Cryptosporangium arvum DSM 44712: one gene and its partner. Each later gene encodes a partner of the first gene's protein in a complex. Links are inferred from orthologs where the notes say so. Each region holds a gene or a part of one and is shown in the gene's direction. Other genes may lie near its edges. The genes, in order: dnaB and dnaG.

Region 1 (14,392 bases):
GTCCCGAGGCGGTCCGACGCGACTCGATCCGGCCGATCCGGACCCCGGTCAGACCTCGCGGCTCGACCTGCCGTACCGGGCGTTCGTGATCGTCGGCGGGGTGCCTGGGGCCGGCAAGAGCACGCTGCTGCACCGGCTGCGCGTCACGTCGCCGCGGGGTGTGTTCAGCGTCCGCGACCCGGAGGACATCCGGACCCGCTGGGAGCGGCTGCTCGGCGGTCGACGCGGTTACCGGTACTGGCGTCCGCTGGTCTACCTCGAGCACTACGTCCGGCTGCTGCTCGCGCTGCCCGGCCGGAAGACGATCGTGCTCCACGACACCGCGACCCGCGGCTGGGCCCGCCGCGTGCTGAGCATTCTCGCGCGTCTCTCGGGTCGACCGGCGCTGCTTCTCTGGCTGAACGTCTCGCTGGCCGAGTCGCTGGACGGTCAGCGCATCCGCGGGCGGAAGGTGCCCGAGCGGACGCTGCGGCGGCACTGGCGGAGGTGGTCACGCCTGCGCCCGGTCACTGAGGACGGCGAGCCGGGCTTCGAGTCCGTGCACACGATCACCCGGGACGTCGCGCGCCGGATCGTGCTGGCGCCGACCGCTCGTCGACGCTGAACCGCTGAACCGCGGTTGTGGATAGAACGTGTACGCAGTGATGTGAAGGCATACGCGCTGTAACCAACCGCGACACCGATGGGACGACTAATTGCCGTCCACACCCGGTGGACTGTCCTTTCCGCTGGTCAGCGACCGCACAAACGGTGTTCAGGTCGCTCAGTTCACAGCGTCCTGCACAGCTACCACACAGAGTTACCCCCTGTCTTCCACAGGGTTATCCACAGGCCTGTGCACAGGCCGGTTTGTTCACTAGCGCCCCGGCTTTCTAAGGTCGTCCCAGCGAACTGTCGGACCCTTCCGGTACGACATGACGTGAACAGCTTGCCGGGGGGAGGGGACGCGAGTGGCCGTCACCGACGAGGTCGAGGCGTATTCGGCCCCGAGCGATTTTGATCGCACCCCTCCGCAGGATCTCGCGGCCGAGCAGAGCGTGCTCGGCGGCATGTTGCTCTCGAAGGACGCGATCGCCGACGTCGTCGAGATCGTGCGCTCGAACGACTTCTACAAGCCCGCGCACGGCCTCGTCTTCGACACCGTCCTCGATCTCTACGGCCGGGGCGAGCCGGCCGACCCGGTCACGGTCGTCGCCGCGCTGGCCGACCGCGCCGAGCTGGCCCGGGTCGGCGGCGCGCCGTACGTCCACACGCTGATCCAGCAGGTGCCCACCGCGGCCAACGCCGCGTACTACGCCCGCATCGTCGCGGAGCGCGCGATCCTGCGTCGCCTGGTCGAGGCCGGCACCCGCATCGTCCAGCTCGGCTACGGGTCGGCCGCCGGCGCCGGGCGCGAGGTGGACGACGTCGTCGACATGGCGCAGCAGGCCATCTACGACGTCACCGAGAAGCGCAGCAGCGACGACTACACGGTGCTGGAAGAGTTGCTCCAGCCGACGATGGACGAGATCGAGGCGATCGGCGCCACCGGCGGCATCATGAGCGGTGTCCCGACCGGCTTCGCCGACTTCGACCGGCTGACCAACGGACTGCACCCGGGCCAGCTGATCATCGTCGCCGCCCGGCCCGGTCTCGGTAAGAGCACGTTCGGCCTCGACGTGGCCCGCTCGGCGTCGATCCGCAACCACCTCACCGCCGCGGTGTTCTCGCTCGAGATGTCGAAGATCGAGATCACCATGCGTCTGCTCTCGGCCGAGGCCCGTGTGCCGCTGCACCACCTGCGCTCGGGCCAGCTCTCGGAAGACGACTGGACGAAGCTGGCCCGGCGCATCGGCGAGGTCAGCGAGGCTCCGCTCTTCATCGACGACTCGCCGAACATGACGATGATGGAGATCCGGGCCAAGGCCCGGCGGCTCAAGCAGCGCCACGACCTGCGCCTCATCGTCATCGACTACCTGCAGCTGATGACCGGCAACAAGAAAGTCGAGTCCCGCCAGCAGGAGGTCGCGGAGCTCTCCCGTGGCCTCAAGCTGCTGGCGAAGGAACTCGAGGTGCCGGTGATCGCCGCCTCGCAGCTCAACCGTGGCCCCGAGCAGCGCACCGACAAGCGTCCTCAGCTGTCCGACCTGCGGGAGTCCGGCTCGATCGAGCAGGACGCCGACATGGTGCTACTACTGCACCGCGAGGACTACTACGAGAAGGAGTCGCCGCGCGCCGGCGAGGCCGACTTCATCCTGGCCAAGCACCGTAACGGCCCCACCGACACGGTGACCGTGGCCTTCCAGGGTCACTTCAGTCGATTTGTCGACATGAGCACCGGGGTCTAAGCGCCGTTCACGAAGGTGGCCGCCTGGCGGACCTCCCGGAGGCTCGCGCCGCCGCGCCAGGCCGCCGCGGCACGAACCACCTCGCTCAGGTCGGGAGTGTTGCCTCGCAACGGCTCGCCGCCGGGTGCCCGCCCGTCGATGCCGAAGACACGTTCGAACGGCGTCGTTCGCACCCACAGCGGCCGGCCGGCCGCGAGCACGTGCGGAATGCTTGCCCATTCGAGCAGCACCATCGGGTCGGCGAACTGCACCTCGCCCAGGTCGAGCCCGAGCTCGGCGGCGGTCCGCTCCAGCGCGGCCGCGAGGCTCCCGGCCGCCACGATGTCCGGATAGAGCTCGGTGAACGAAGGTTCCACGGGTTCATTCTGGCGGCGGGGCGAAGGTGATGGTGCCGTCGGGGGAGAACGTCAGGCCCGGGTTGTGGACGACCTCCCACCGGAAGCCGTCCGGGTCGGCGAAATAGCCGGAGACGCCGCCCCAGTCGCGGCGGGTGGCCGGAGCGATGATTGAACCCCCGGCCGCGGTGGCACGATCGAGTACAGCGGTCACCTCGTCCTCGCTGTCGACGTTGTGTCCGAGCGTGATCGGCATCGCGTCGCCACCTCGGTGGAACTCGCCGGCTTCGGCCGCCATCGCCTCGCGATCCCACAGCGAGAGGAGGAGGCCGTGACCGATCTGCAGGAAGATCACCTCGCCGGGTACGTCGAGGCTCGGCTTCCAGCCCAGTCCGTCGACGAAGAACCGGCGGCTGGCGTCCAGGTCGCGGACGCCGAGCGTGAGGACGTTCAGCTTCTGTTCCATGACGACCACTCTGCCGCCGCGACGACGCCCGGTCTTGAACGAACCGGCCAGAGTTCGTACCGGGAGTTCCCGGTACCCGGCCTGGCGCACCTGGCCCGCTGCGGGTGGAGCCAGGAGGTCACCAGCGCCGACCACGTGCAGCGGGTACTCCCCGACAACTGCGCGGACGTGCTCGTGACCGCGGACGGCCGCGCGGTGCTGGTCGGACCACCGACGAGGGTCGAACTGCCCCGACTCGTCGCCGGTACGCGGATCGCCGGCCTCCGGATCGAGCCCTACGCCGTCCGGGCGATCTTCGGCGTGGACGCCGACGAGTTGACCGACCGCACGGTCGGCCTGGACGCGCTCCTCGGTGACCGCGCCGCCCGCCGGGTCGCCGAGGAGATCTGGGACGGCGTCCCCCGGCAGTGGCGTGACGTCCGGCCGGACCCGGCCACGGTCGGCATCGTGGAGGCCCTGACCTCGGCCGGTGCCCCGTCGGTCGACGCGGTGGCCGAGCGGGCCGGTTACTCGCCCCGGCACCTCCGCCGCCTGGTACGGGCCGAGACCGGCCTGAGCCCGAAGACGCTCCAGCGCGTCGCCCGCCTGCACGAGTTCCTGCAGCGGGCCGGGGAGGGCCTCGGTCCGGCGGCGGCCGCGGCCGGGTACGCCGACCAACCACATGCCACCCGGGAGATCGGCGCGCTGACCGGCCTGACACCACGGCTGCTGCTGGCCGAGCGGGCCCGGACGTGACGAGGCCCCGCTCCCGTCGTGGGAGCGGGGCCTCGGACGAGCCCTTACTGCTGCTTCGGCGCTCCGCCGAGGATCGGGCCACCGGACAGCAGCGGCGCCGGCGACCCCGGTTCAATGCGTGTGGCGATCCCGGCCATGTTGTGCGGATCAGCGCCCCGGTCGCCGTCGGTGGCTCCACCGAGCAGCGCTTCCATCTCCAGGTCCTCGCCTTCCTGCACCTCCGGCGGGAGGCCGTGACGCTCACGCCAGTACGGGTTGTCCGGCGGGAGCGCCCCGCTCACCCGGCCGTACATCCCGAACGTGATGAGCGCCGTGCCGACCACGAACGAGAAGATGACGTTCGTCATCCGGAACGCCAGGAAGTTCAGGTCGGTACGCATGATCGTCAGGTTCACCAGGCCGCTCAGGATGAACGCCCAGCCGAACACGGAGTTGGCCCACGAGGCGGTGTTGCCGCCGATCACGGCGCACCCGAGCAGGCACACGCCGACGACAACGGAGATCAACGACAGCGCGCCGTTCGAGGACAGGCCGGCGATCTCCTTGCCCGAGGTGGAGAAGAAATCCAGCTTGTTGACGAAGCCGAGGGCGCCGAACGTCAGCAGCGCCGTTCCGGTGAGGCCACCGCCGTAGCGGTACACCTTCCCCAGCTTGTGGTCCTTCGGTAGGCCGGACATTCATGGCTCCTTTCGGCCCGATAAAGACAGTTTTGCCCGGCCCGGCCTGGTCAAACGTGGCTTCCCGTCAGTTGACACAACCTTGTCACAGTGTCGTGCAGAGGTCCGAGAGCGCGCGGCACGGAACCTGGCTCTGACAGGCCGATAAACCTTAATGGCGTCTAAAACTAAGAAAAGTTCAAAGCGGGACTTAACCGGAGATTATGTCGACGGTTGCCAAACGTACGGCAATGTTTAACAGATACCTCTCCCGCAACGGCGGTACAAACGCTACCGTGAAGCGCTCGCTAGACACGCTCTGCGAGTGTGAAGTACAGGGTCGAGGCAACCCGAAGAGGTTCCATGACAGACACCGCTCCGGTCGAGCCCGCGCTCATCGCCTGTCCGGCGTGCGACGGTCTCGGATTCAGGATCGCTCCGTGCGCCTGTCGGCACAACGGAACCGAGTTCCTGGTGAGCGGCCGTCTCCTGCTCTCCGACTCCGACCCGTACCCGGACTGCGAGATCTGCCGGGGCACCGGCGAGACCACGGTGATGTGCTTCCCGTGTCGCCAGGGTGGGTCGCTGCTCGCCCAGGGCGTGGTCACGGTCGTCAACGCCGTCACCGGCCAGACCGGTTCCGTGCAGGTCGTCCCCGGCGCGTTCGAGCCGGTGCCGTGGGAGGCCCGGCCCGGCCGCTGGATCATCGACCTTTCGGCGATCGTCGGCGAGCTGGCCACCCGCGTCGGTGTCGACACGCTCTACGACATGCTCGACCGGCCGCTCTCCAGCCACGACCTGGCCACCCCGATCTACCTGCCCGACACCTGGTCGCCCGCGTCGCCGGAGGCCGAGAAGGCCGCCGCCGAACAGGCCGCGATCGCCGAGTGGGCCGGGCGCCGCCGGTGGCACCTGTACGTCGGCTACCCGGACGGCGTCCGGGCCGAGACCGACCCCGAGCAGCGGCTCGTGGAGTTGCGCCGCGCCGCCGACGCCGGACGGCTCGATCTGGTCGTCCGGTTCCTGGACGGGTTCTGGTCGGTCGCGTTCGAGGTTCCCGGCGCCCACCCCCGGCAGGGTCAGGCCTGGTACCCGGGTACGTCGACGCTCGTCGAGTCGTTACTCGCGCACACCCCGTCCGATCTGGTCGAGCAGGCCAAGGGCGCGACCACCGCGGCCGGCCACTGGGTGGTCGCCGCACCGCCGCCGGCCGGTGACGGCACGTCGGCGTGGACGGTGGAGGACCTCGTCGCCGCCGTCTCGATCACGGCCGGTGGTGCGGCCGGTGGCAGCGCCACCTGGCGGGACGGCCGCTGGCAACTCTCCGCCCTGCAGGTCGTCGAGGAGCGGGAACTGCTCGCGGCGCAGCAGACCGGCCAGGTGCGGTCGACCGTCGAGCGGGTGGTCGGTCGCGTCGACGACCTGAAGACCCCGCCCTGGCTGGGCCCGTCGATTCCGACGCAGCGCTGCGCGCGTTGCGTGTCCGGGGTGGCGTGGCGCGAATGCTCGTGCACCTATCTGGACGACGTCGCGACGCCGGACTGTCCGCGCTGCGCCGGCGTCGGGCGGGCACCGGACCCGTACTGCTCCGGCTGCGACGACACCCGTCTGGTCCACCTCGGTGCGGTCGTGACGCTGATCGGCCCCGGCGGGCGTGGACAGACCACAAACCTGCGGATCGGTAAGACGCCCGACGTGGAGTTCTTCGTCAACGACCAGGGCGTGCGCTGCGCGCGGGTGCCCCGGGAACTCACCGCGGTCGCCTGGGCCGAGGCGTTCGGCGTCGACGTCGACTGGCTGTGCAGCCACGGCATCCGCTCGATCGGCGCGCTGGCCCGCGACGGCGTCCTGGCCACCGACCTGAGCGATCCCCGCGAGGTCGTGGCCGAGTACCTGGCGCGGCTCACGGCGGGCCGGCCCGGTGGGCGCCTGGTCTACTTCGTCCGGCCGCCCGGTGACGTGCCGGTCGAGTCGCTGCTGCGCCCGGTGCTGGGGGTGGACGCGCGGGCGGAGTTCGCGATCGCCGTCGACCCGCGCGGGCGGCTGCGCTGGGGCCTCGCGGTGACCCACCGGGGCGCTCAGAGCCGGTACGCCCCGCCCGAGATCGACCTGACCCTCGGCGACGCGGTCGGCCGCGTCCTCACGGCGTTACCGCAGCGCCTCGGCGGCATCGAGCACGACGTCGCCCGCACCGAGCCGCTCAGCCCGGCCCAGCAGGGGCGGGCCGTGCAGGTCGAGACCGGGATCCAGACGCTGCTACAGGAGGTCGCGCAGCGCTACGGACGGGTGCTGGCCGCGGTCACCAGGGACGGCTGGACGCTGCACGCCTGGACCCAGCGTCGCTGGCAGCGGATCGGCTCCGGCGTCTCGCTGCGCGAACTGGTCACGTCCACCCGTACCACCGGCGCGTAAGGCCGTGTTCTGCGAATCCGTGCGCGCCTGAGCGGTGCCTCGCTGCGAGCGAGATTCACAGGACACGGCCTAGCGGTCGACGGCCGCGACCACGCGGCGCTTGGCGTCGGCCGCCGACGCCGCCCGGGTGGCCAGCTCGGCGTAGCGCAGGCAGTCGCTGAACTTGTGCTCGGCCAGCGCGGTACGCACCGTCTCGAGCCGGTCGACCGGCAGCACCAGGCTGGTGATGCCCAGACCGATCAGGACGCAGGCGAGCAGCGGATCGGCCGCAGCGGCACCGCGCGCGCTGATCTCCTTGCCCGCCAACGAACCGGACGCCCCGACGAGCTCGGCGAGGCGCAAGCCGGCCGGCTGCCACGGGTCGTACCAGTGGCCGCTTCCGGCCGACGGGTCCGCCGCCACCGCGTACCGGGTCAGGCTGTCGAGGTCGATCGTCGCGAACGACGCCGTGCGCAAGATCGTGCCGGCGAGCAACGCGGCCGCAGGCAGGTCGACGAGCACGCCGGCCGTGGCCACCCCGCCGTACCGCGCTTCCTCGAGGAACCAGGCGGCCTCGTCCGGCTCGCTCACCATCGACGTGACGACCCCGACGTCCACCGAGTGCGCGCCGGTCTCCCGCATCGCGCCGGCGATCGCGTCGAGCTGAGCGGAGAGCACGTCCGGACGGGCTTGCAGCGCGCGCACGCCGCGAATCCCGAACGCGCCCTGGCGTTCCCCGGGATCGAGGGCCTCGATGGTCACCCGGGCACCGGGGAAGGCGCGCAGCACACGTCGGTAGCCGCTCAGTTGATCTCCGGTCGGCACGGGGGAACCGTCGGGACGGACGGCGAACCAGCTCCGAAGCAGACCGACGCCCTCCGCCCCGGCCGCGACCGCGGAATCGGCCTCGGCGGGGTCGACAAGTTCGGCGAGCAGGGTGACCGGTTGGCCGTCGGCCAGCCGGCCGCGTAGCGGTGCACTCACGACTGGACATTATCGAACCAGGCCGCTGCCGGATGCGGCCAGGGACGGACAGTAAGCTCTGGAGCCATGCCGGAGCTCAGTCACGTCGATGCGGCGGGGTCGGCTCGGATGGTCGACGTCTCCGCGAAGTCCGAATCCGTCCGAACCGCCGTGGCCACCGGCCTCCTGCGCACGACGACCGAGGTCATCGGCCTGCTCCGGCGCGACGGCCTGCCGAAAGGCGACGCGCTCGCGGTCGCCCGCGTCGCCGGGATCATGGGCGCCAAGCGCACCCCCGACCTGGTTCCGCTGTGCCATCCGATCGCACTGCACGGCGTGACCGTCGACTTCGAAATCGGCGACGCGGAAATCGCGATCACCGTGACGACGCGTACCGCCGACCGCACCGGCGTGGAGATGGAAGCGTTGACCGCGGTGGCCGCGGCCGGCCTGACGCTCATCGACATGGTGAAGGCGGTCGATCCGGCGGCCTCGCTGGACGCCGTGCGCTGCGAGGCCAAGGACGGCGGCAAGACCGGTTCCTGGCGACGGCCGGCGGACCGATGAGCCGCACCGCGCGCATCGTCGTCGCGTCCAACCGGGCCGCGGCCGGCGTCTACGAGGACACGAGCGGGCCGCTGCTCGTCGAGGGCCTGCGCGCGCTCGGGTTCGAGGTCGGCGACCCCGTCGTCGTCCCGGACGGCGACCCGGTCGGCGACGCGTTGCGCGCGGCGGTGGCCGACGGCGTCGACACCGTACTGACCAGCGGCGGAACCGGCATCAACCCGACCGACCGCACGCCTGACGTCACCGCGGCCGTGCTCGACTACCAGATCCCCGGCATCGCCGAAGCGCTCCGCGCGTACGCGGTACCGCGGATCCCGACGGCCATGCTGTCGCGCGGCATCGCGGGGGTCGCCGGTCGCACGCTGATCGTCAACCTTCCCGGCTCCCGCGGTGGCGCCAAGGACGGGCTGGCCGTGCTCGGCCCCGTGCTGGCACACGCGATCGATCAGCTGCACGGCGGAGACCACCCCGGAGGGCACGCGTGACCGATCCGATCAGTTGGGACGACGCCAGAGCGGCCGTCCACTCGGCGGCGACCCCGCTTCCCGGGCGCCCGGTGCCGCTGGCCGAGGCCGACGGCGCCGTGCTGGCGACGCCCCTCGTCACGCTCACCGCGCTACCGGCGTTCGACACGTCCAGCGTGGATGGTTACGCGGTCGCCGGCCCGGCGCCCTGGCGTCTGGTCGGCCAGGTTCTGGCCGGCGACGCCAGCGAGATCACGGTGGTGCCCGGCACCGCGGTGGAGATCGCCACCGGCGCGATGGTTCCGGTCGGCACCGAGCACGTGATCCGGCTGGAGAGCTCCGAGGTCGAGAACGGCTCCTGGGTCACCGCGCCGCTCCCCGACAAACAGGAGTGGCGTCCGACCGGCGAGGAAGCGGCGTCCGGTGAGGTGCTGCTGCCGCCGGGCGTCCGGGTGACGCCCGGTGTGCTGGCGCTCGCGGCGGCCTGCGGCCACGACGTGCTCGCGGTGCGCCGGCGGCCCCGGGTCGCGGTCGTCGTGTTCGGGGACGAACTGCTGGACAGCGGGCCGCCCGGAGCGGGCCGGGTGCGTGACGCTCTCGGGCCTTCGCTGCCCGCCTGGATGCGCCGCCTCGGAGCCGAGGTCGTGTCGGTGACACGGGCCGCCGACACGCTGGAGGCGCACGAGACCGCGGTGCGTGCCGCGGCCGCCCGGTCCGACGTGGTCGTCACCACCGGCGGCACCATGCACGGACCCGTCGACCACCTGCACCCCACGCTGGCCACGCTGGGCGCGTCCTACGTCGTCGACACGGTGGCGGTGCGCCCCGGCTTCCCGATGCTCACCGCCCGGCTGACCGGGCCCGGCGCCGGCTGGCTGGTGGGGCTGCCGGGCAACCCGCAGTCGGCGGTGATCGGGCTGGTCACGCTGGCGGCGCCGCTGATCGCGGGGCTGTCCGGTGCGCCTCTGCCACCGCTGGCGTCGGTGTCGGTCGCCAACGACGTGCCGGGGCGGGGTAGTTTCACCCACCTGGCGCTGGCTCGCCTGACGCCCGACGGCGCGGTGACGCTGCCGCACGCCGGGTCGGCGATGCTCCGCGGGGTCGCCGGAGCGGATGGGTTCGTCATCGTCCGTCCGGACACCACTGCGCCGAGTGGCACCCGCGCGGACTTCGTTCCGATGCCCAACTGAAGTTCCGGTGGTTGGATGACCACATGAGCAGCGAGACGATGCCGGAGACCATCCGCGTGGCCGGCCACCGGGTCGTGGTGGCCCAGGTCACTGAATCTCCGATTTCCGTGGCCGAGCACGAGCAGGCCGTCGCGGATCTGGCTGCCGGTGCGGTGGTGGGTTTCGCCGGGGTGGTGCGCGATCACGACCACGGGCGGACCGTGACCGAACTGGAATACACCGGACATCCGTCGGCCGGTGAGGTGCTCGAGAAGATCGCGGCCGAGTTCGCCGAGCGTGACGGCGTCGAGGCGATCGCGGTCAGTCACCGCATCGGCCCCCTCCGGTTGGGTGACACCGCGCTGGCCTGCGCGGTCAGCACCGCGCACCGGGCCGAGGCCTTCGCGCTCTGCGCCGAGTTGGTCGACGCGGTGAAGGCGCGGATTCCGATCTGGAAGCGTCAGGTGTTCGAGGACGGCACCGACGAGTGGGTCGCCTGCCCCTGAAGTCTCGCTTAGTATCCGGAGTCGTCACGGTAGGTCATCATTCCGGGTGGTTGCTCTCCGCAGCGCCGTGAGACGTCGTCAGCAGCCGATACCATCGGCGACGATTTAGGCCACCGGAAGGAACTCGAGTGTGAAGGTCTTGATCACCGGCGGTGCCGGCTTCATCGGGAGCACGATCGGTTCGGCCTGCCTCGACGGCGGGATTCAGCCGGTCGTTCTCGACAGCCTGGCTACCGGGAGGCGAGAGTTCACCGAAGGACGACCGTTCTACCAGGGTGACATCGCCGACGGTGCGCTGATCGACCGGATCTTCACCGATCACCCCGATATCGACGCGGTCATCCACTGCGCCGCGCTGATCGTCGTACCGGACTCGATGGCCGATCCGCTGCGGTACTACCGCGAGAACGTCGCGAAGTCGATCGAACTGGTCGACCACCTGCGTCGCAACGGCGTGCAGCGGATCGTGTTCAGCTCCTCGGCGTCGATGTACGGCACGGAGGCCGACTTCTCGGTCGACGAGAACTCGGTGATCGACCCGCAGAGCCCGTACGCGACCACCAAGGTCATGGTCGAGAACGTGCTGCGTGACGTCGCGAAAGCATCGTCGTTGCGGACGTTGTCGCTGCGTTACTTCAACCCGATCGGCGCCGATCCCCAGTTGCGTACCGGTCTCCAGGTGGCCCGGCCGTCGCACGCCCTGGGCAAGCTGGTGCAGTCCTACGAAGACCGGGCGCCGTTCCACATCACCGGCACCGACTGGCCGACCCGGGACGGCACGGGCATCCGTGACTACGTGCACGTCTGGGACCTGGCGCGGGCACACGTCGAAGGCCTCCGCCGCTTCGACGACATCGTGCCCGACTATCGGGTCGTGTGCCTGGGCAGCGGCACCGGCACCACGGTGCGCGAACTGGTCACCGCGTTCGAAGCGGTGATCGGCGAACCGCTGCCGCACGAGGACGCGCCGGCCCGTCCGGGCGACGTCGTCGGCGCCTACGCCCGCAACGGCCTGGCTCGCGAACTGCTGGGCTGGGAGCCGAAGTACGGGGTCGAGGAGGGCATCCGCCACTCACTCGAATGGGCCGCGATCAGGCCGCAGCGGCTGCACGAAGCTCCGTGAGCCGCGGGGCGGCGAGCTAGTTGAGCCGCAGGGCGACGACGATGTCGCCGGTGGGCTGACCGGAGCCGCCTTCCGGCTCGACGGTGAACGAGATCGCGTCCCCGTCGGTCAGATCGAGCACCAGCGCGGTGCCCTCCCGAGCGTCCGCGGCCAGTACGCGCATCGACCGGGGTTGTTCGTTGCGTACCCGCCAGATCTGATAGGTCTGCTTCGGGTCGATGTCCGGCAGATCCGAGTACGTCACCATCGCCGCGTGGTGCTCGGCCGAGAACACCGTCGACACCCGGGCGCCGTCCTCGGTGGTGGTGGTGCGGCTGATCGCGTCGTCCGCGGTGAGCACGGTCTCGATGCGCTGAAGCCGCTCCTGCTCGGCGACGATCAGGCTCCGCTGGTCGCGGTCGCGCTGTTCCTCGACCTCGAGCGTCAGCGCGGCGGCGCCGACCACCAGCGCACACGCCATCCCGAACGTGGTCAGACGGCGGCTCCACGTACGCCGCGGCCGGTCGGTGACGGGCTGAGGAGCCTCTTCGAGGTCATCCGTGAGCTCACCGGTCATCGAGGTGCTCCCAAGCGGTCGGTCATCCCCGCCCACTCTGCCCGGTCCCCGCCACTTTTACTAAGTCACGCCGGTTGGGTGCGAAGGTACCGGGCGAAATGCGGCACTGTGAAGGCAACTGTTCCCCGCTCGGCGGAGTAGATCAGCCCCTTCTTGATCAGACTGTCCCGTGCCGGGGAGAGGCTGGACGGTTTGCGCCCCAGCGAGACCGCGATCTCCGACGTCGACACCGCCTCGCTCGCATCACCCTCGAGGGACGCCATCGCGCGCATGTACTCACGTTCGGCCGGGGTCGCCCGCTCGTACCGGGAGCCGAAGAATCCGACCGCGAGCTCGGCCTCCGCCTCCGGCGCCGCCACCTTCACGTCGGCCGCGGTGATCGGTGAGCGGGGCGCGACGTCCCAGGTGACCTTGCCGTAGGCCTGAACGAAGTAGGGGTAACCATCAGCGGCCTCGTACAGCGCGGTCAGCGCGTCGGCATCGAACGTGGCTTCTTCACGCTCGGCCGGCGCGAGCAGCGCGACGTCGGCGGCGGCCCGGTCGAGCCGATCGATCCGGACGTAGCGGAACAGCCGCTCGGAGTACGACTTGCTGGCCGACAACAACGCCGGCAGGTGCGGGAGCCCGGCCCCGACGACGATCAGCGGAGCACCGGTCTGGGAGAGCTCGTGGCAGGCCGCACAGAGCGCGGAGATGTCCTCGGCGCCCAGGTCCTGCATCTCGTCGATGAACAGAGCGACGCCCGTACCGACCGCGCCGGCCAGGTCGGCCGCGTCCGAGAGCAGCTCGACCAGGTCGATCTCGATGTCACCGGAGTCCGCGCGGCCGCTGATCGCGGGCCCGTCGATGCCGGGCTGCCAGCGGTCGCGGATCTTGCCGCTGGTGGGGTTGGAGCGCAGGGCGAAAGCCTTCAGCGTGCCGAGGAAGTCGTCGATCTGATCGAGCGCGCGGTGCTGGGACGACAGTTCGCGCACCGCCATGTGCAGAGCCCCGGAGAGCGGGCGGCGCAGGGTCTGGTCGGGACGGGCCTCGATCTTGCCGGTGCCCCACTGGCGCCCGATGGCCTGCGAACGGAGTGCGTTGAGCAGCACGGTCTTGCCGACCCCACGCAGCCCGGTGAGGATCATCGACCGTTCGGGACGTCTGCGTGCCACCCGTTCGAGGACGACGTCGAACTGGTCGAGCTCGCGGTCGCGGCCGGCCAGTTCCGGCGGGCGCTGACCGGCTCCGGGCGCATACGGATTACGGACCGGGTCCATACGATCGGACCGTATCGGGCTTTCTAGCGAAAGTGGTAGATCTCGCTAGAGGTTTGTCGACGTGTCGGGCTCGACGTTGGCGCGGAACCAGCGGTCGGAGGCCGGGACGGCACCGTTCGCATCGCGGTTGACCTGGATGATGCTGTTGCGGTGGACGGCGTCCAGGGCCGCGCCGGGCTGCCGCTTGGGGAGCGGGGGCTGGCGATCGAGCGGGACGCGGTCGGGTGCGGCGAGCGAGCGGCGGTCAGCGGCGCCGGCGACGCGGACCGGCGTGACCGGGTGCCGCGTGACGCTGGTGCGCGACGAAGTCTTACGGGGCCGAGGAACAGCATGGGTCATAACGCAGCGCCCTTCCGCGTTGGGGCCACACCGGCCACAGAGGGATGCCCCGGTCACGCGAGGAAACACTCGGTGGTTCAGTGATCAATTGTGTTGTTTACGTGGGGCCGCTGAGCTGCAGACACACACGAGGACCCCGATGATGCCGGATCGAGTCAACTGCCCGCTCGGACCTTGTTTGCGGAGAATGGTAGACCCCCGGGCAGGGGTCATCGCGACCGCATCGATGCGTGTCTAGAGCTTTCTTCGTCGATTCCTAGAATTACGTAGAGAGGCTCAGAGAGAACGCAACTCGATCAGGCTGATCTCCGGCGGCGCGCCGACCCGCACCGGGGGACCCCAGTAGCCGACGCCCCGGCTGACGTAGATCTGGCTGTCGCCGTCGGTGGCCCGCCCCGACACCACCGGCTGTTCGAGCCGGACGCCGTACGTGAACGGCCACATCTGCCCGCCGTGCGTGTGCCCGGAGAGCTGCAGGTCCACGCCGCGGTCGACCGCCTCCGGCCACTGCACCGGCTGGTGTGCGAGCAGGACGA
Region 2 (14,448 bases), 7.5 Mb from region 1 along the record:
TGCCCGAAGCGCCCAATCGTGCCCGAAGCGCCCAGTCGTGCCCGCAGGACCCGACCGTGCGAGCAATGCCCGTATGCCCTCGGCGACCACCCGCACCCGTAGTGCGGGCTGCGCCCGCCGGCCCTGCCCGCGCCCACCGACCCCGCCCACCCCTATCGGTCAATGACACCCTGGCGGGAACGGAGTGACGTCACGCCCAGATCGGCCCGATGGCCGGCCGCGGCGCCCTCGCGGTGGCCGCTGCCGCTCAGATACCGCGGCCCCATCGTCCCCAACCTCGGAAAAGCCTCCGCGAACCGGGTGTCGACCACCCGCCGCCGGTCGGCCAGCACCACTTCGGCCGAGCGACCGGCCGCGCTGGTGGACGTGGTCTGCGCCCGGGCCCGCTCCTCCGCCTCGGCCAAGCGGTGGTGGATCGTCGCGCTGAACCCCACGATCCAGGACCGCCGGTAGGCCGCGACGTGCTCCCCGGGCGGAACGCGCGCCGCGAGCACCCCGCGTACCGCCTGCAGCAGCAACGACGTGAACAGGATCTCGGCGCGTTCGATGTCGGACGCGAACCCGAACAGCAGCGCGGTCGTGTCCCGCCCGCGGTACCCGGACTTGTGGACCACCCGCAGCCCCATCGCCCTGGCGATTCCGGCCAGCAGCCCGAACTTGTCCCGCGCGTACGGCGGATCCACCGGGATCTCCCGGTCGGCGATCCCGTCGGCGGTCTCGTCGCCGTCGGCGAGCATCGCCCGGTCGACCCCGTACCGAGCCATCAACTCGGCGGCCTTCGCGGTGAACGTCTCGGCCTCGGCCGGGCTGGCCGCGGCGTCCTCGGCCTGTGCGAGCAGCTTGCGGATGACCGCGAGCTTGGCGTCCGTCGAACTCATGCGCCCCACCCTCACAGCTCCCGGACCCCACGTCGACACCCGCCGGAGTCGCTGTGGATATCCCACCCGCCTAGGCTCGGACCCATGCCGCAAGAGCTGCTGGTGATCGTCAACGAAGGCGCTGGCAGTACCGAACTCGCCGCCGTCGACAAAGCGGTCGAGGTCCTGCGCCGCGTCGCCGACGTCGTGGTGGCGCGTACGGCCGACCTCGACGCCCTCGGCGCTGCCCTGCGCATCCATCGCGAACGCACGACCGTGCTCGCCGGCGGTGACGGGTCGCTGCACGCCGCGGTGCAGTTGCTGTACGACGCCCACCAGCTCGATCCACAGCGTCCGTTCGGGCTGATCCCGCTGGGTACGGGCAACGACCTGGCGCGCACGCTCGGCATCCCGCTCGACCCCGTCGCCGCCGCCGAGACCGTGCTGGACGGCTACGCCCGCGCGCTCGACATCGCGGTCGACAACACCGGCGAGGTGCTGGTGAACGCCGCTCACGCCGGCGTCGGCGCGGAGGCCGGCCGGCTGGCGTCCGGCTGGAAGCCGACGCTCGGCGTCGCGGCCTACCCGCTCGGCGGCCTGGTCGCGGGCTTCACCAGCGAGGGCTGGCACATGGCCATCGAAGTGGACGGCGAGCAGGTCCACGGCCCCGAGACGCCGGTGCTGATGCTGGGTATCGGCAACGGGCGTTCGATCGGCGGGGGCACGCCGCTGGCGCCGAACGCCGAGCCCGACGACGGCCTGCTCGACGTGGTGGTCGCCGCCGTCCAGGGCCCCCGTAACCGGTACGAGTACGGCCTGGCGCTGCGTAACGGCGTCCACATCCGCCGGGAGGACGTGCAGGTCTACCGGGGCGGCACGGTCGTGCTGAAAGTCCCCGACGGTGCCGACGTGTTCCGGGTGAACACCGACGGCGAGATCAGCGACGAGGTGACCCACCGCTCCTGGGACGTGAAACGGGGCGTCTACTCGATCCTGGTCTCGGGCTCGGCGCGGGCCGTCTGGTGACCGACCCCGGCGCGGAGCGGCTGGTCGCCGAACCGGCGAAGGACCCCGGCACCGGCCGCACTCCCTACCAGCGCGACCGGGCCCGCGTCCTGCACTCGGCGGCGTTCCGCCGGCTCGCCGCCAAGACCCAGGTCATCACCGCCAGTGGGGACGACTTCCTGCGCACCCGCCTCACGCACTCGCTGGAGGTCGCCCAGATCGCCCGCGAGATGGGCGTCGCGCTCGGCGCCGACCCGGACGTCGTCGACACCGCCGGGCTGGCGCACGACCTGGGGCACCCGCCGTTCGGCCACAACGGCGAGGACGCGCTCGACGTCGTGGCGCAACCGGCCGGTGGCTTCGAGGGCAACGCCCAGACCCTGCGCGTGGTGAGCCGGCTGGAAGCGAAGGTGCCCGGGGCCGGCCTCAACCTCACCCGCGCGACGCTCGACGCGATCACGAAGTACCCGTGGGGCCGGAAACCGGGCACCCGGAAGTTCAACGTCTACCCCGACGACCAGCCGGTCTTCGAGTGGTACCGGGAGCAGGCTCCGCCGGACCGGCGGTGTCTGGAAGCCCAGATCATGGACTGGGCCGACGACGTGGCCTACTCCGTCCACGACCTGGAGGACGGCGTGCACGCCGGCCACGTCCGGATCGAACTGCTCGCCGACCCGGACGAACGCGACGCGCTCTGCGCCGACGTGGCCCGTGTCTACTCGCCGGAGTCCCCGGGCGACCTGCGTGCGGTGCTCACCGAGCTGCTCGCCGAGCCCGTCGTGGAGGGGCTCGCCCGGTACGACGGCAGTCACCTCGCGCAGTCCCGGCTCAAGCAGGTCACCAGCGCACTGGTCGGGCGGCTGTCCGCGGTCGCGGTGCGGGCCACCCGGGAGAAGACCGGTCCGGGCCCGCTGCGTGGCTACGCGGCCGACCTGGAGATCCCCCGGCGGGCCCGGGCCGAGTGCGCGCTCCTCAAAGGACTCGCGCTGCGCTACGTGATGAACCGCCCCGGCGCGAACGCGCGCTACGTCCGGCAGCGCGAGATACTGACCCGGCTGGTCGAGGCCCTCCTGCACCGGGCTCCGGACGCGCTCGACCCCATTTTCGCTCCGCTCTGGAAGAGCGCCGCCGACGACGCCGCCCGCCTGCGCGTCGTCATCGACCAGGTGGCGAGCCTGACCGACCCGGCGGCGGTCGCCTGGCACGACCGCCTCGCCGGACCCCTGGAAGGAGCACCGCAATGAAGTACGCCCGGCTCGGCCGCACCGGTCTGGAAGTCTCCCGGATCTGCCTGGGTTGCATGACCTACGGCGATCCGGACCGCGGGAACCACAGCTGGACGCTCCCCGAGGACGAGAGCCGCCCGTTCATCCGGAAGGCGCTCGACGTCGGCATCAACTTCTTCGACACCGCGAACGTCTACAGCGACGGCAGCAGCGAGGAGATCGTCGGGCGCGCGCTGCGTGACTTCGCCAAGCGCGACGAGATCGTCCTGGCCACCAAGGTCAACGGGCGGATGCACGAGGGCCCGAACGGCGCCGGCCTCTCCCGCAAGGCGATCCTCGCCGAGATCGACAACAGCCTGCGCCGCCTCGGCACCGACTACGTCGACCTGTACCAGATCCACCGCTTCGACCCCCAGGTGCCGATCGAGGAGACCGCCGAGGCGCTCCACGACGTCGTGAAGGCCGGTAAGGCGCGCTACATCGGCGCGAGCTCGATGTGGGCGTGGCAGTTCGCCAAGTACCTCCACGTCGCCGAGAAGCACGGCTGGACCAGGTTCGTCTCGATGCAGAACCACTACAACCTGCTCAACCGGGAGGAGGAGCGGGAGATGATCCCGCTCAGCATCGACGCCGGCGTGGGCGTCATCCCGTGGTCGCCGCTGGCCCGGGGCCGCCTCACCCGCGACCCCGAGGTCACCACCAACCGCAGCGAGAGCGACGCGTTCGGCAGCCGGCTCTACGACGTCGAGGCCGACCGGGCCGTCGTCGCGGCGGTGGCACGCATCGCCGAGGAACGCGGTGTCCCGCGGGCGCAGGTGGCCCTCGCCTGGATGCTCGCCCGGCCCGGTGTCACCGCGCCGATCATCGGGGCGAGCAAACTCTCGCACCTGGAGGACGCGGCGGCCGCGGTCGACCTCGACCTCTCCGCCGACGAGATCGCCGCCCTCGAGAAGCCGTACGTGCCGCACGCCGTCGTCGGTTTCTAGGCCGTGGCCGAGGGGCCCAGGGCGGTCACTCCACCGGGTGGCCGTCCAGGGTCCAGAAATGGAAACCGCCGAGCATTTCCTTGACGCGGAAGCCCAGTTCGGCCAGGCGCAGCGCGGACTTGGTGGAGCCGTTGCAGTGCGGGCCGTCGCAGTAGGTGACGTACATCGCCGCGCGGTCGAGGTGCCCGGTGCTCTCCGCGGTGATGCTCCGGGTCGGCAGGTTCAGCGCCCCGGGGACGTGTCCGGCGGCGTACTTCTCCGGCGACCGGGCGTCCACGACGACGAACCCCGTGACGCCATGCGACAGGTCGCTCGCGACGTCGGCACAGTCGGTTTCGAAGCGGAACCGTTCGCTGAGGCGAGCCACCGCCGCCTCGGGTTCGGCCGCCGGAACGCGGGTGACCAGCCCGCGCAGGACCTTCATCGGGCCAGCTCCAGCCTGCGCACGGCGGTGGTGCGGCCACCGAGCTCGACCGCTCCGTCGCCGGTCGGGCCGGCGATCAGGACCGAACCGACGCCCTGGTGGATCTCGACCCTGCGGCCGAGCTTCCCGACGAGCGCGACCGCGGCGGCGCCGGTAGCTTCGTCCTCCTGAATGCCCATATCGACCGGGAAGGACCGGGATCGCACTATTCCGGCGGCCTCGTCGATCCAGGCCCAGACGTACTGCTGGCCCTCGGTCGGCAGCGGGTAGTTCTCGACCTCGGCCGCGCTGCCGAGCTGCCGGAAGTCGAACTTCGGTGTCCATTCCGGACGGGCGGTCACCCAGGTCAGGTCCGTCTCGTAGCGGACCGCGACGGTCCCCGCGGGCGGGCGCAGCGCGTCGACCGGGGCCTTCTCCCGGGCGAGCAGCCAGGCGGTGCCGACGGTCGGGTGACCGGCGAACGGCAGCTCGACGGCGGGGGTGAAGATCGTGATCGCGCCGGTGGCCGCGTCGTCGACGAAGACGGTCTCGCTGTAGCCGAGCTCGGCCGCGACGCCCTGACGGTCGGCCCGGAGAACGCTCGCACCGTCCAGGACGACGCCGAGCGGGTTGCCGGCGGTACCGTCGGGACCAGGGAAGACCAGCAGTTCGTGCACCTCGATGCTCATGCCGCTGAGCATGCCGTGCCGACGTCGGTTCAGTCGACTGGCAGCATTGCCCACTATCGCAAGAAGACTGCCAGAAGGGGTCGCCGCCGATTGTCGGGGGTTCGCCATAGACTCGACGCCGTGGCGGGGCGGATCAGGGACAGCGACATCGCGTTGGTGCGGGAACGGTCACCGATCGTCGACGTCGTCGGTGAGCGGGTGACGCTCCGGCCGGCGGGCGGCGGCACGTTCAAAGGGCTGTGCCCCTTCCACGACGAGAAAACGCCGTCTTTCAACATCAACCCGGCTAAAGGCGTCTACTACTGCTACGGCTGCGCCGAGGGTGGCGACGTCCTGAGCTTCGTCATGAAGACGGAGATGCTGACGTTCTCCGAAGCGGTCGAGCGGATGGCCGCCCGGGCGGGGATCCAGCTCACCTACACCGAGGCCGGGCCGGCGCCGGTGCGCAACACCGGCCAGCGTCAGCGGCTCATCGCCGCGCACACCGCGGCCGCCGAGTTCTACGCCGAGCAGCTCGGCACCCGCGACGCGATGCCCGCGCGCGAGTTCCTCGCCGCCCGGGGCTTCGGGCCCGACGCGGCCCGCCAGTTCGGCTGCGGGTTCGCCCCCGCCGGCTGGGATGCGCTCACCAAACACCTGCGCGGCCGCGGCTTCACCAACGAGGAGCTGGTCACCGGCGGTATCTCGAAGGCCGCGCGGTCCGGGTCGCTGATCGACCGGTTCCGCGGGCGGCTGGTCTGGCCGATCCGCGACCTCGGCGGCGAGGTGATCGGGTTCGGCGCCCGCCGCCTGCTCGACGGCGACGACGGCCCGAAGTACCTGAACACCCCCGAGTCGCCGATCTACAAGAAGTCGCACGTCCTCTACGGCGTCGCGAACGCGAAGAAGGACATCGCGAAGCAGCAGCGCGCGGTCGTCGTCGAGGGCTACACCGACGTGATGGCCTGCCACCTCGCCGGTGTCGTCACCGCGGTCGCCACCTGCGGCACCGCGTTCGGCGCCGACCACATCCAGGTGCTGCGGCGCCTCCTGATGGACCAGGACGAGTTCCGCGGCGAGGTCATCTTCACCTTCGACGGCGACGCCGCCGGGCAGAAGGCCGCGGTGCGCGCGTTCGAGGACGACCAGCGCTTCGTCGCCCAGACGTTCATCGCGGTGTCGCCGCAGAACATGGACCCCTGCGAGCTGCGGCTCGCGCACGGCGACTCCGCGGTGCGTGACCTGGTGGCCCGCCGCGAGCCGCTCGTCGCGTTCGTGCTGCGGACGCTGCTGGCGAAGTACGACCTGGACACCGTCGAGGGCCGGGTCGCCGCACTGCGCGCCGCCGCACCGCTGGTCGCGCGCATCAAGGACCGGGCGCTGCGGCCGGAGTACGCGCGCAAGCTCGCCGGTGACCTCGGCATGGACCTGGAGCCGGTGCTCAAGGCGGTCAACGAGGCGGCCGGCAAGGGCGGCGGCAAGGGCGGGGGCGGTCGCAACGCGGCCCCGAACGGGAGGGCGCCGCGTCAAGGTGGTGCGCCCGAGGCCGAAGACGACGCGCCGGTGAGCCCGGCCGGTGGGCGGCCCGACCCGGCCGACCGCGCGCTGATGGTGGAGCGCGAGGCCATCAAGCTCGCCGTGCAGGAGCCGGTGCTGGCCGGGCCGCTGTTCGACGCGGTCGGCGAGGACGCGTACACCAACCCGGCGTACCGGTCGGTGCGGCGCGCGGTCGCGGTGGTCGGCGGCGCGGTGGTCGGTACGTCCGGGCCCGAGTGGGTGCAGGCGCTCATCGACGCGTGTGACGACCTGGTCGGCAAGGCGCTCATCGTCGAGCTGGCGGTCGAGCGGCTCTTCAACGACGGGGAGATCGATCCCCGCTACGTGTCCGCGCAGATCAACGAGGTGCAGCGGCTCGCGACGGTGCGGCGCGTCGTCGCGGTCAAGTCGAAGTTGCAGCGGGTCAACCCGGTCGACGCCGTGGACGAGTACATGAAGCTCTTCGGTGAGCTGGTCGCGCTCGAGCAGTATCTGCACGGGCTGCGCGAACAAGCGATCGGAGGCCTGTGATGAAGCTCCTCGACCGGCTGTTCCGCCGGGACGCCCCGCCGGTGACGCCACCGCTGGACCCGGCCGACCGGGTCGTGTCGTGGGCCACCACCGCGGAGGCGGTCGCGGTGGCGAGCGTGCACGCGCTCTGGCTGCCGCCGAAGAAGGGCGTCTCCGATCAGGAGTGGCACCGGCTCGGCTGGCACGAGATCCACAAGGCGGTGTGGCGCGACGGGTCGCTCGTCGTCACGCCGGGGGTCGAGGTCGAGCCCGGGGTGGTGGCGGACGGCGCGGTGCGTCGGCTGCGGCTGCCCGACCCGCGTGACCTGCCGGTCCAGGTGCGGGAGCGGGTCGAGCGGAGCGTCGCGCACACCGAGCACCACGCGCTGAGCGGCGGTGGGGGAGTCCGGGTGGTCGCCAGGCGCGTGCCCGGCCACGACGGCCTGACCTGGCAACTGCGCTTCGACGACCCCGCCGACCGGAGTTCCGACGCCGCCCGGGCCGAAGCCGAGGTCCTGCTCGACGCCGCCCGCGCCACCCACGAGCCCGTCTAGCTCCGCAGGTAGGTCAGGACGGCGAGGACACGGCGGTTGTCGTCACCGGCCTGCTCCAGGTCGAGCTTCGTGAAGATGCCGGTGATGTGCTTGCCGATCGCGGCGTCGGTGACCCGCAGCTGCCGGGCGATCGCGGCGTTCGACCGCCCCTCGGCCATCAGCGCGAGCACCTCGCGCTCCCGCTCGCTCAGCCGCTGCAACGGGTCGCGGTTGCGCCGCAAGAGCTGTCTCACCACCTGGGGATCGACGACCGTGCGTCCGGCCACCACCTGCGCCACCGCGTCGACGAACGCCCCGACGTCGGTGATCCGGTCCTTCAGCAGGTAGCCGACCCCGGCGTTCCCGGGGGAGTCGAGCAGCTCGGCGGCGTAGGTCAGCTCGATGTACTGGCTGAGCACGAGCACCGCGAGCCCGGGACGCCCGCTGCGCAGCGTCACCGCGGCTCGCAGCCCGTCGTCGGTCTCGTCCGGCGGCATCCGGACGTCGGTCACGACCAGGTCCGGATCGAACGCCGACGTCGCCGACCGCAGCGAATCGGCGTCCCCCACCGACGCCACCACGTCGTACCCGAAGCGGGACAGCGCGGCCGCGATGCCCTCCCGGATCAACGCGCCGTCCTCGGCGAGCACTACTCGGACGGCGCGCACGGCAGCTCCACCCGCAACACCGTCGGCCCACCCGGCGGACTCACCAGCGCGAGCCGGCCGGCCGCCGCGGCGACCCGGTCGGCCAGGCCGGCCAGACCGCTGCCCGGGGCCGCGGAAGCGCCGCCCACCCCGTCGTCCCGGATCTCGACGACCAGCCGGGAGCCCTCCTGCCCACCGGTCACCGACGCACTCGAACACCCACTGTGCCTGGCCACGTTGGTCAGCGCCTCGCACACCACGAAGTACGCGGCCACCTCCACCGACGACGGCAGCCGCCCGGGCAGCTCGAGCTCGACGTCGACCGGGACTCCGGACCGGTCCGCGAGCTCGGCGACGGCGGCGGGCAGGCCCCGATCGGTGAGGATCCGCGGGTGGATACCGCGGAGGAACTCCTGGAGTTCGTCGAGCGCGCGCCGGGCGTCACCGTGGGCACGTTCCACGAGCGTGCGCATCTCGTCGGGCCCGGCCAGACGGGCCAGGCCGAGCGTCATGCCCAGGGCGACGAGACGCTGCTGCGCACCGTCGTGCAGGTCCCGTTCGATGCGGCGGCGTTCGGCGTCGAACGCGTCCACCAGGCGGGCGCGCGACCGGACCAGCTCGACGACGTTCTCGTCGGTGACGCCGCGCCGCGGGGCGAGGAACGCCCGGGCGAGCCGCGCCCGCCCGGCGGCGTAGAGCCGGATGAGATACCCCGCGAGCGGCAGCGCGAGCACCCCGACGACCGCGGCCGCCCAGGCCTGCCCCGGCGTGGTGACGAGCACCAGCTTCAGCACCTTGACCTCGTCGAACCAGGCCTGCAGCACCGGTGAGGACATCAGCGACAGCGGCACCGCGACGCCGTAGCCGAGCACGGCCAGGTCCAGCCACCACAGCAGGCCGCCGAGCAGCAGCGCGTACGCCAGCTCCCGCCAGCTGGCGCGTTCGTGGAGCCGGCAGCTCAGCCAGGCGCGCAGACCGGGCCGGTCCGGCTCCCGGTGCGGGTCGCCGTCCACCCCCAGCCGGCGACGCTCGACCCAGCCCACCGGCAGCCCCGACAGCAGCACGGCCCCCAGGATCGGCAGCCCGATCAGCACCGGCGCGGTGAGGGCGCCGACCGTGACCAGCCCGAGCAGGAGCACCGCCGTGACCGCGCCGGTGACCACTCCGGTCGCGAGGGACACCACGGCACGCATCACGGTCGGACCCTACGGGTGCGGTGCGGCCACGACAGTAGAGAAACCACTACCTCCGACGTCGAAGCAGGCCTGGTGCGTGCCGGTCGTCGCTCCGCTGTGCTCGACGGCATGGACGATCAGGCGGTAGGGCTGCGTGGGGTCACCAAGACCTACGGGCGGAAATCGGCGCGCGTGACCGCTCTCGACGGCGTCGACCTCGACTGTCCCGCCGGGACGTTCACGGCGGTCATGGGGCCGTCGGGGTCGGGGAAGTCGACGCTGTTGCAGTGCGCGGCCGGGCTCGACCGGCCCGACCGCGGGAGCGTGCTGGTGGCCGGCGTCGACCTCACGCGGTTGAGCGAGACCCGGCTGGCGCGCCTGCGCCGGGACCGGATCGGCTTCGTCTTCCAGTCGTTCAACCTGCTGCCGTCGCTGACCGCGGAGCAGAACGTGGGGCTGCCGCTCCGGCTGGCCGGCCGTCGCCCCGGACGGGACACGATCCGCGGGGCGCTCGCCCAGGTCGGGCTGGCCGGCCGGGAGCGGCACCGGCCCGGCGAGCTGTCCGGGGGGCAGCAGCAGCGGGTCGCGATCGCCCGCGCCCTGGTGAGCGCGCCGCCGGTGCTCTTCGCCGACGAACCGACCGGTGCGCTGGACAGCGCCGCCGGGAGGGGCGTGCTGGAGATGCTGCGCGCGATGACCGGGCGGACGATCGTGATGGTGACGCACGATCCGGTCGCCGCCGCGTACGCCGACCGCGTGGTGTTCCTCGTCGACGGGCGCCCGGTGGAGGAGCTCGACCGGCCGACCCACGCGTCGGTGGTGGAGCGGATGGCCCGGCTGGCGGAACCGGCGTGCTGACCGTCGCGCTCAGTACCCTGCGGTCCCGCTGGACGACGTTCGTCACGACGGTGCTCACGCTGACGCTCGGCGTGGCGTTGATCGCCGCCGCCGGGGTGGTGATCGCGGGCACGGTGACCGCACCGGACCGCCCGCCCCGGCGGTACGCGGCCGCGCCGGTGGTGGTGACGCCCCGCGACGAGCTGCGTGTCCCGACCGCGAACGGGGTGCAGGTGATCCCGCTGGCCGAATCCCGCGGTCTCCGGCCGGAGGTGGTCGCGCGTGTGACCGGGCTGGGCCCCGCGGTGATCGACCGGATCTTCCCCGCCGGCCTCGCGGGCAGTGAGCCCGGCGCGGTGGGCCGGCCGTGGGCGGCGGCCCGGCTCGGGAACTACCGGCTCGTGACGGGCCGGGGCCCCCGGAAGGCCACCGAGGTCGTCGTCCGCGACGGCGTGGCCGGGGTCGGGGTGGGGAGCGCGGTGACCGTGCTGACCGCGGCCGAGATCCGGGTCTACAGGGTGGTCGGGCTGACCGCGCCGGTCCCGTTCGAGCAGGCGATCTTCTTCACCGACGCCGAGGCGGCGCGGCTCTCGCCGCGGGTCGACGCGGTGGCGTCCGGGGCCGCGCCGGCGGCCGTCCGAGCGGCTCTCGGCGACGACGCCCGGGTATCGACCGGAGCCCGGCGCCGGGCGCTCGACCCGGATCACCGCGCCGACACCGAGGCCCTGGTCGCGGCGAACGCGATCGTCGGGACCGCAGCGGGGGTGTCGGGGTTCGTCGCGGTGTTCGTGATCGCGTCGACGTTCGCGTACGCGGTGGCGACCCGGCGGCGCGAGCTGGCGCTCCTGCGTACCTCGGGTGCGACCCCCGGCCAGGTCCGCCGGTCGGTGATCGCCGAAGGGCTGCTGCTGGGCGTGGCCGGGTCCGCCGCCGGGTGCGCGCTGGGCGGACCGCTGGCCCGTGGGGTGGCGGTGTGGCTCGTCGACAACGGGCTGGCTCCGCCGTGGTTCACGGTTCCGGACCCGCGCTGGCCGTTCGTCGTCGCGTCCGGGGCGGGGGTGCTCACCGCGCTGCTCGGGGTGGTGGCCGCCGCCCACCGCGCCGGGCGGATCCGGCCGGTGGAGGCGCTGCGCGAGACCGCGGTCGGAACCCCGATGACGCCGGGCCGCTGGATCTTCGGCCTGGTGACGTTCTCCGGCGCGCTGTTCATGCTCGTGGAGCCGGTGGTGGCCGCGCCCGCCGCGGCGCTCGGCCGCAAGCACTACCTCCCGGCGACGATGCTCCTGCTGGTCGCGATCGCGTTGCTCGCGCCGCTGGTCGTGCCGCCGCTGGCGCGTCTCCTCGGGACGCTTACCGGGCTGCTCGCCCGGCAGGCGGCGCTGACCGCGGCCAGGCGTACCGCCGCGATGGCGGCTCCGGTGCTGCTCACGGCCGGTCTGGCCGGTGGTGTGCTGACGGTGACGGCGACGATCGACGCCGCGAAGTCCGCGGAGCGCGAAGGCCTGGCAGTCTCCTCGGAGCTGGGCCTGGATCCGGACGCGGTGGCCCGCGTCCGCGCCGTGCCGGGCGTGGCGTCGGTGAACGTCGTCCGTCCGACCGTCGTCTACGCCGCCGACGACGACGCGGCGGTCGTGCGGCACACTGCGCGCGCGGTCGACCGGGTCACCGGGGTGCCGGTGCTCGCCGGTGACCCGTCGGCCCTCGACGATCAGTCGATCGTGGTGGACGCGGAGTTCGGCTGGTCGGTGGGGGAGCACGTCCAGGTCTGGCTGGCCGACGGGAGCCCGCGTTCGTTCCGGGTCGTGGCGGTGGTGCGCGAGGGCGTCGGCGGCAACGGGGCGTTCCTGTCCGGCCGCCACGCCGGGACGGCGGTCGCGTCACGGGTGGAGGTGAGCGTGGCGCCGTGGGCGTCCCGGGCGGAGGTCTCCCGCGCGATCGAGGCCGCTGTGCGGGGGCGTGGGGAGCTGGCTACCACGAGGACCTCGCGGCGCGCGCAGACGCTGGGGCTGCAGGTCATTCTCGGGCTGGCGACGGTGCTCGCGGTGCTCTCGATCGTCGGGACGACGCTGATGGCGGCACGCGACCGGCGCGGCGAGTCCGAGTTGCTCGGCCTGGCCGGGGCGACGCCGCTGCAGGTGGTGCGGGCCGTGTGCGCGGAGGCGCTGCTGGTGTCGGCCCTGGGCCTGGTTCTCGCCGCAGCGGCGACGGTGTTGTCGAGCGCAGCGCTGTGGCTGTGCCTCTGGCAGCTGACGGGCGGACCGCTACCGGTCGTGGTGCCGTGGGGCCCGGTCACCACCGTGGCCGCGGTGTGCGTCGGGGTGACGGTCGTCTCCGCCCTCGTTCCGGCACTGTGGACGCTCGGAAGGGCGTCGACGAAGCGGCGGGCGCCGGCGTCCGCGGTTTAGGGTGGGCGCCGTGCTCATCGACCGCAATCCGCTGCCCGACGGTATCGACGAGCGGCTCCGGCGGCAGCTGTCGTTCATCGCCGAGGTCGATCAGCTCAAGACCGTGCTGCGGGCCTCGCCGCTGGCGGCGGCCGAGCGGCGGGAGAACGACGCCGAGCACTCGTGGCACCTCGCTCTGATGGTGCTGCTGCTCGCCGAGTACGCCGACGAGCCGATCGACGTCGGGCACACGATGCGGCTGGTGATCGTGCACGACCTGGTGGAGATCCACGCGGGTGACAGCCCGGTGTTCGACCCGGCCGCGGTCGTGGGGCAGCGGGAACGCGAGGAGGCCGCGGCCGACCGGCTGTTCACGCTGCTGCCCGACGACCAGGCGACGCACCTGCGCGCGTTGTGGGACGAGTTCGAGGCCGGTGCGACGCCCGAGGCGCGCTTCGGCAAGGCGATGGACCGGCTCGAGCCGATGCTGCTCAATTGGCTCACCGGGGGCGGGACGTGGCACATGCCCGGGGCCACCGAGAGCACGGTCCGGGCCCGCGAGTCCGGGGTGGTCGCCGGTTCCACGTCACTGGGCGCGGCAACCGGCCGCCTGGTCGACGAGGGGATCCGCCGCGGCTGGATCCGGCCCGACGGGCCCGACCTCGAGCCCTCCAGCGGGGGCTGAGCGCGACGGCAGGCCGATGGCCAGCCCGGCGGCCACCACCGCGATACCCACCCACACGAGCACGCCCGGCACCGGCTGTCCCAGCATCACCCCGCACAGCGCCGCCGACACCGGCGCGACGCCGGTGAGCAGCCCGGCGCGGCTGCTCCCGAGGTGGGCGACGCACGTGTACCAGAGCACGAACGCCAGCGCGGTCACCGCGACCGCGAGGTAGACGATCGCCCCGACCTCGGCCCGGCCGAACTCCGACACCGCGGTCGGGCCTTCGCGCACGACGCCGATCACCAGGAAGGCCACCGCGGCGATCCAGGTGGTGTGCACCGAGACCCCCCACGGCCGGAGCCGCCCGAGTACCGGCACCGCCAGCAGCGTGAACGCGGCCTCGCTCGCGAACACGACCACCGCCCACAGCAGCCCCAGGCCGTCGCTGCGCCCGAGTCCTTCGACCAGGCCCGCTCCTGCGGTCACCACGAGCGCCGCGACCAGCGCACGCACGCTCGGCCGGGCGCCTTCCAGCAGCGGTCCGACCGCCGCCATCAGCACCGGGACGCTCGCCACCGCGACCCCCAGCACGGCCGGCTCGGCGTGCTGGGATCCCTGCACGAGGGCGATGTTGAACACCACCAGGCCGGTCACCGCGATCCCGCTCAGCCAGAGCCACTCCGCTCCCCGCGGCCGGACCAGGCGCTGTCCGGCGAGCCGGGCGAACCCGATCAGCAGCACGCAGGCCAGCGCGTAGCGCACCGCCTGCACGGTGAACAGCGGGCTACCGACGAGCAGCGACGACACCGCGACGCTCCCGCCGACGAACACCATTCCGGTCGCGCCGGACGCGGCCGCTAGACGTGAAGTGAGCATGCAGCCATGCTGGGGTCCGAACATGGTCCGGTTGAAGGACCATTTGTGGCGCGAAAAGGTGGACCAATGTCGGCGGGGTCGGACTTCCTGCAGCTCCGGGCCGAGGCCGCTCCGGCCAAAGGCATCACCACCTGGCTC

What was found.
Region 2: the proteins of dnaB (region 1) and dnaG are in contact, whole or in part, in a crystal structure (PDB 2R6A), measured with the Geobacillus stearothermophilus proteins. The link is inferred for Cryptosporangium arvum DSM 44712 from one-to-one orthologs. Residues at the interface, in WP_033016901.1 of Geobacillus stearothermophilus: Ser13, Glu15, Ala16, Gln18, Glu91, Leu92, Asp94, Ala95, Val96, Pro97, Thr98, Ala99, Ala100, Asn101, Tyr104, Tyr105, Ile108; in WP_049624496.1 of Geobacillus stearothermophilus: Lys456, Leu457, Leu458, Pro459, Ala460, Asn463, Ala464, Leu467, Leu535, Leu536, Ile537, Ala538, Gln544, Glu545, Asp548, Tyr549, His552.

Annotation. Positions count from the first base shown.
Region 1 is NZ_KK073874.1:9,140,561-9,154,952, reverse strand. The notes cover bases 260-3,138. They hold dnaB (replicative DNA helicase), read left to right. Parts: upstream 260-950; coding sequence 951-2,327; downstream 2,328-3,138. Other genes in these bases: CRYAR_RS42200 (helix-turn-helix domain-containing protein), read left to right, coding at 3,120-3,138; CRYAR_RS42205 (VOC family protein), read right to left, coding at 2,688-3,128; CRYAR_RS42210 (hypothetical protein), read right to left, coding at 2,324-2,683; CRYAR_RS42220 (AAA family ATPase), read left to right, coding at 260-604. Also shown: more of CRYAR_RS42220, read left to right, coding at 1-259; more of CRYAR_RS42200, read left to right, coding at 3,139-3,863; CRYAR_RS42195 (DUF4383 domain-containing protein), read right to left, coding at 3,908-4,540; CRYAR_RS42190 (hypothetical protein), read left to right, coding at 4,994-6,931; CRYAR_RS42185 (putative PEP-binding protein), read right to left, coding at 7,001-7,894; cyclic pyranopterin monophosphate synthase MoaC, read left to right, coding at 7,961-8,440; CRYAR_RS42175 (MogA/MoaB family molybdenum cofactor biosynthesis protein), read left to right, coding at 8,437-8,925; CRYAR_RS42170 (molybdopterin molybdotransferase MoeA), read left to right, coding at 8,922-10,094; CRYAR_RS42165 (molybdenum cofactor biosynthesis protein MoaE), read left to right, coding at 10,133-10,579; UDP-glucose 4-epimerase GalE, read left to right, coding at 10,710-11,702; CRYAR_RS42155 (anti-sigma factor), read right to left, coding at 11,719-12,258; CRYAR_RS42150 (ATP-binding protein), read right to left, coding at 12,324-13,517; CRYAR_RS42145 (hypothetical protein), read right to left, coding at 13,563-13,856; CRYAR_RS42140 (metallophosphoesterase), read right to left, coding at 14,133-14,392. UniProt on the Escherichia coli protein: The main replicative DNA helicase, it participates in initiation and elongation during chromosome replication. Travels ahead of the DNA replisome, separating dsDNA into templates for DNA synthesis.
Region 2 is NZ_KK073874.1:1,643,319-1,657,766, forward strand. The notes cover bases 4,815-7,749. They hold dnaG (DNA primase), read left to right. Parts: upstream 4,815-5,286; coding sequence 5,287-7,212; downstream 7,213-7,749. Other genes in these bases: CRYAR_RS07595 (PhzF family phenazine biosynthesis protein), read right to left, coding at 4,815-5,166; CRYAR_RS07605 (hypothetical protein), read left to right, coding at 7,212-7,745; CRYAR_RS07610 (response regulator), read right to left, coding at 7,742-7,749. Also shown: CRYAR_RS07570 (DUF2786 domain-containing protein), read right to left, coding at 153-878; CRYAR_RS07575 (diacylglycerol/lipid kinase family protein), read left to right, coding at 963-1,883; CRYAR_RS07580 (deoxyguanosinetriphosphate triphosphohydrolase), read left to right, coding at 1,880-3,106; CRYAR_RS07585 (aldo/keto reductase), read left to right, coding at 3,103-4,074; CRYAR_RS07590 (rhodanese-like domain-containing protein), read right to left, coding at 4,100-4,498; more of CRYAR_RS07595, read right to left, coding at 4,495-4,814; more of CRYAR_RS07610, read right to left, coding at 7,750-8,392; CRYAR_RS07615 (sensor histidine kinase), read right to left, coding at 8,374-9,564; CRYAR_RS07620 (ATP-binding cassette domain-containing protein), read left to right, coding at 9,676-10,404; CRYAR_RS07625 (ABC transporter permease), read left to right, coding at 10,398-12,788; CRYAR_RS07630 (HD domain-containing protein), read left to right, coding at 12,799-13,452; CRYAR_RS07635 (DMT family transporter), read right to left, coding at 13,354-14,310; MocR-like pyridoxine biosynthesis transcription factor PdxR, read left to right, coding at 14,377-14,448. UniProt on the Escherichia coli protein: RNA polymerase that catalyzes the synthesis of short RNA molecules used as primers for DNA polymerase during DNA replication.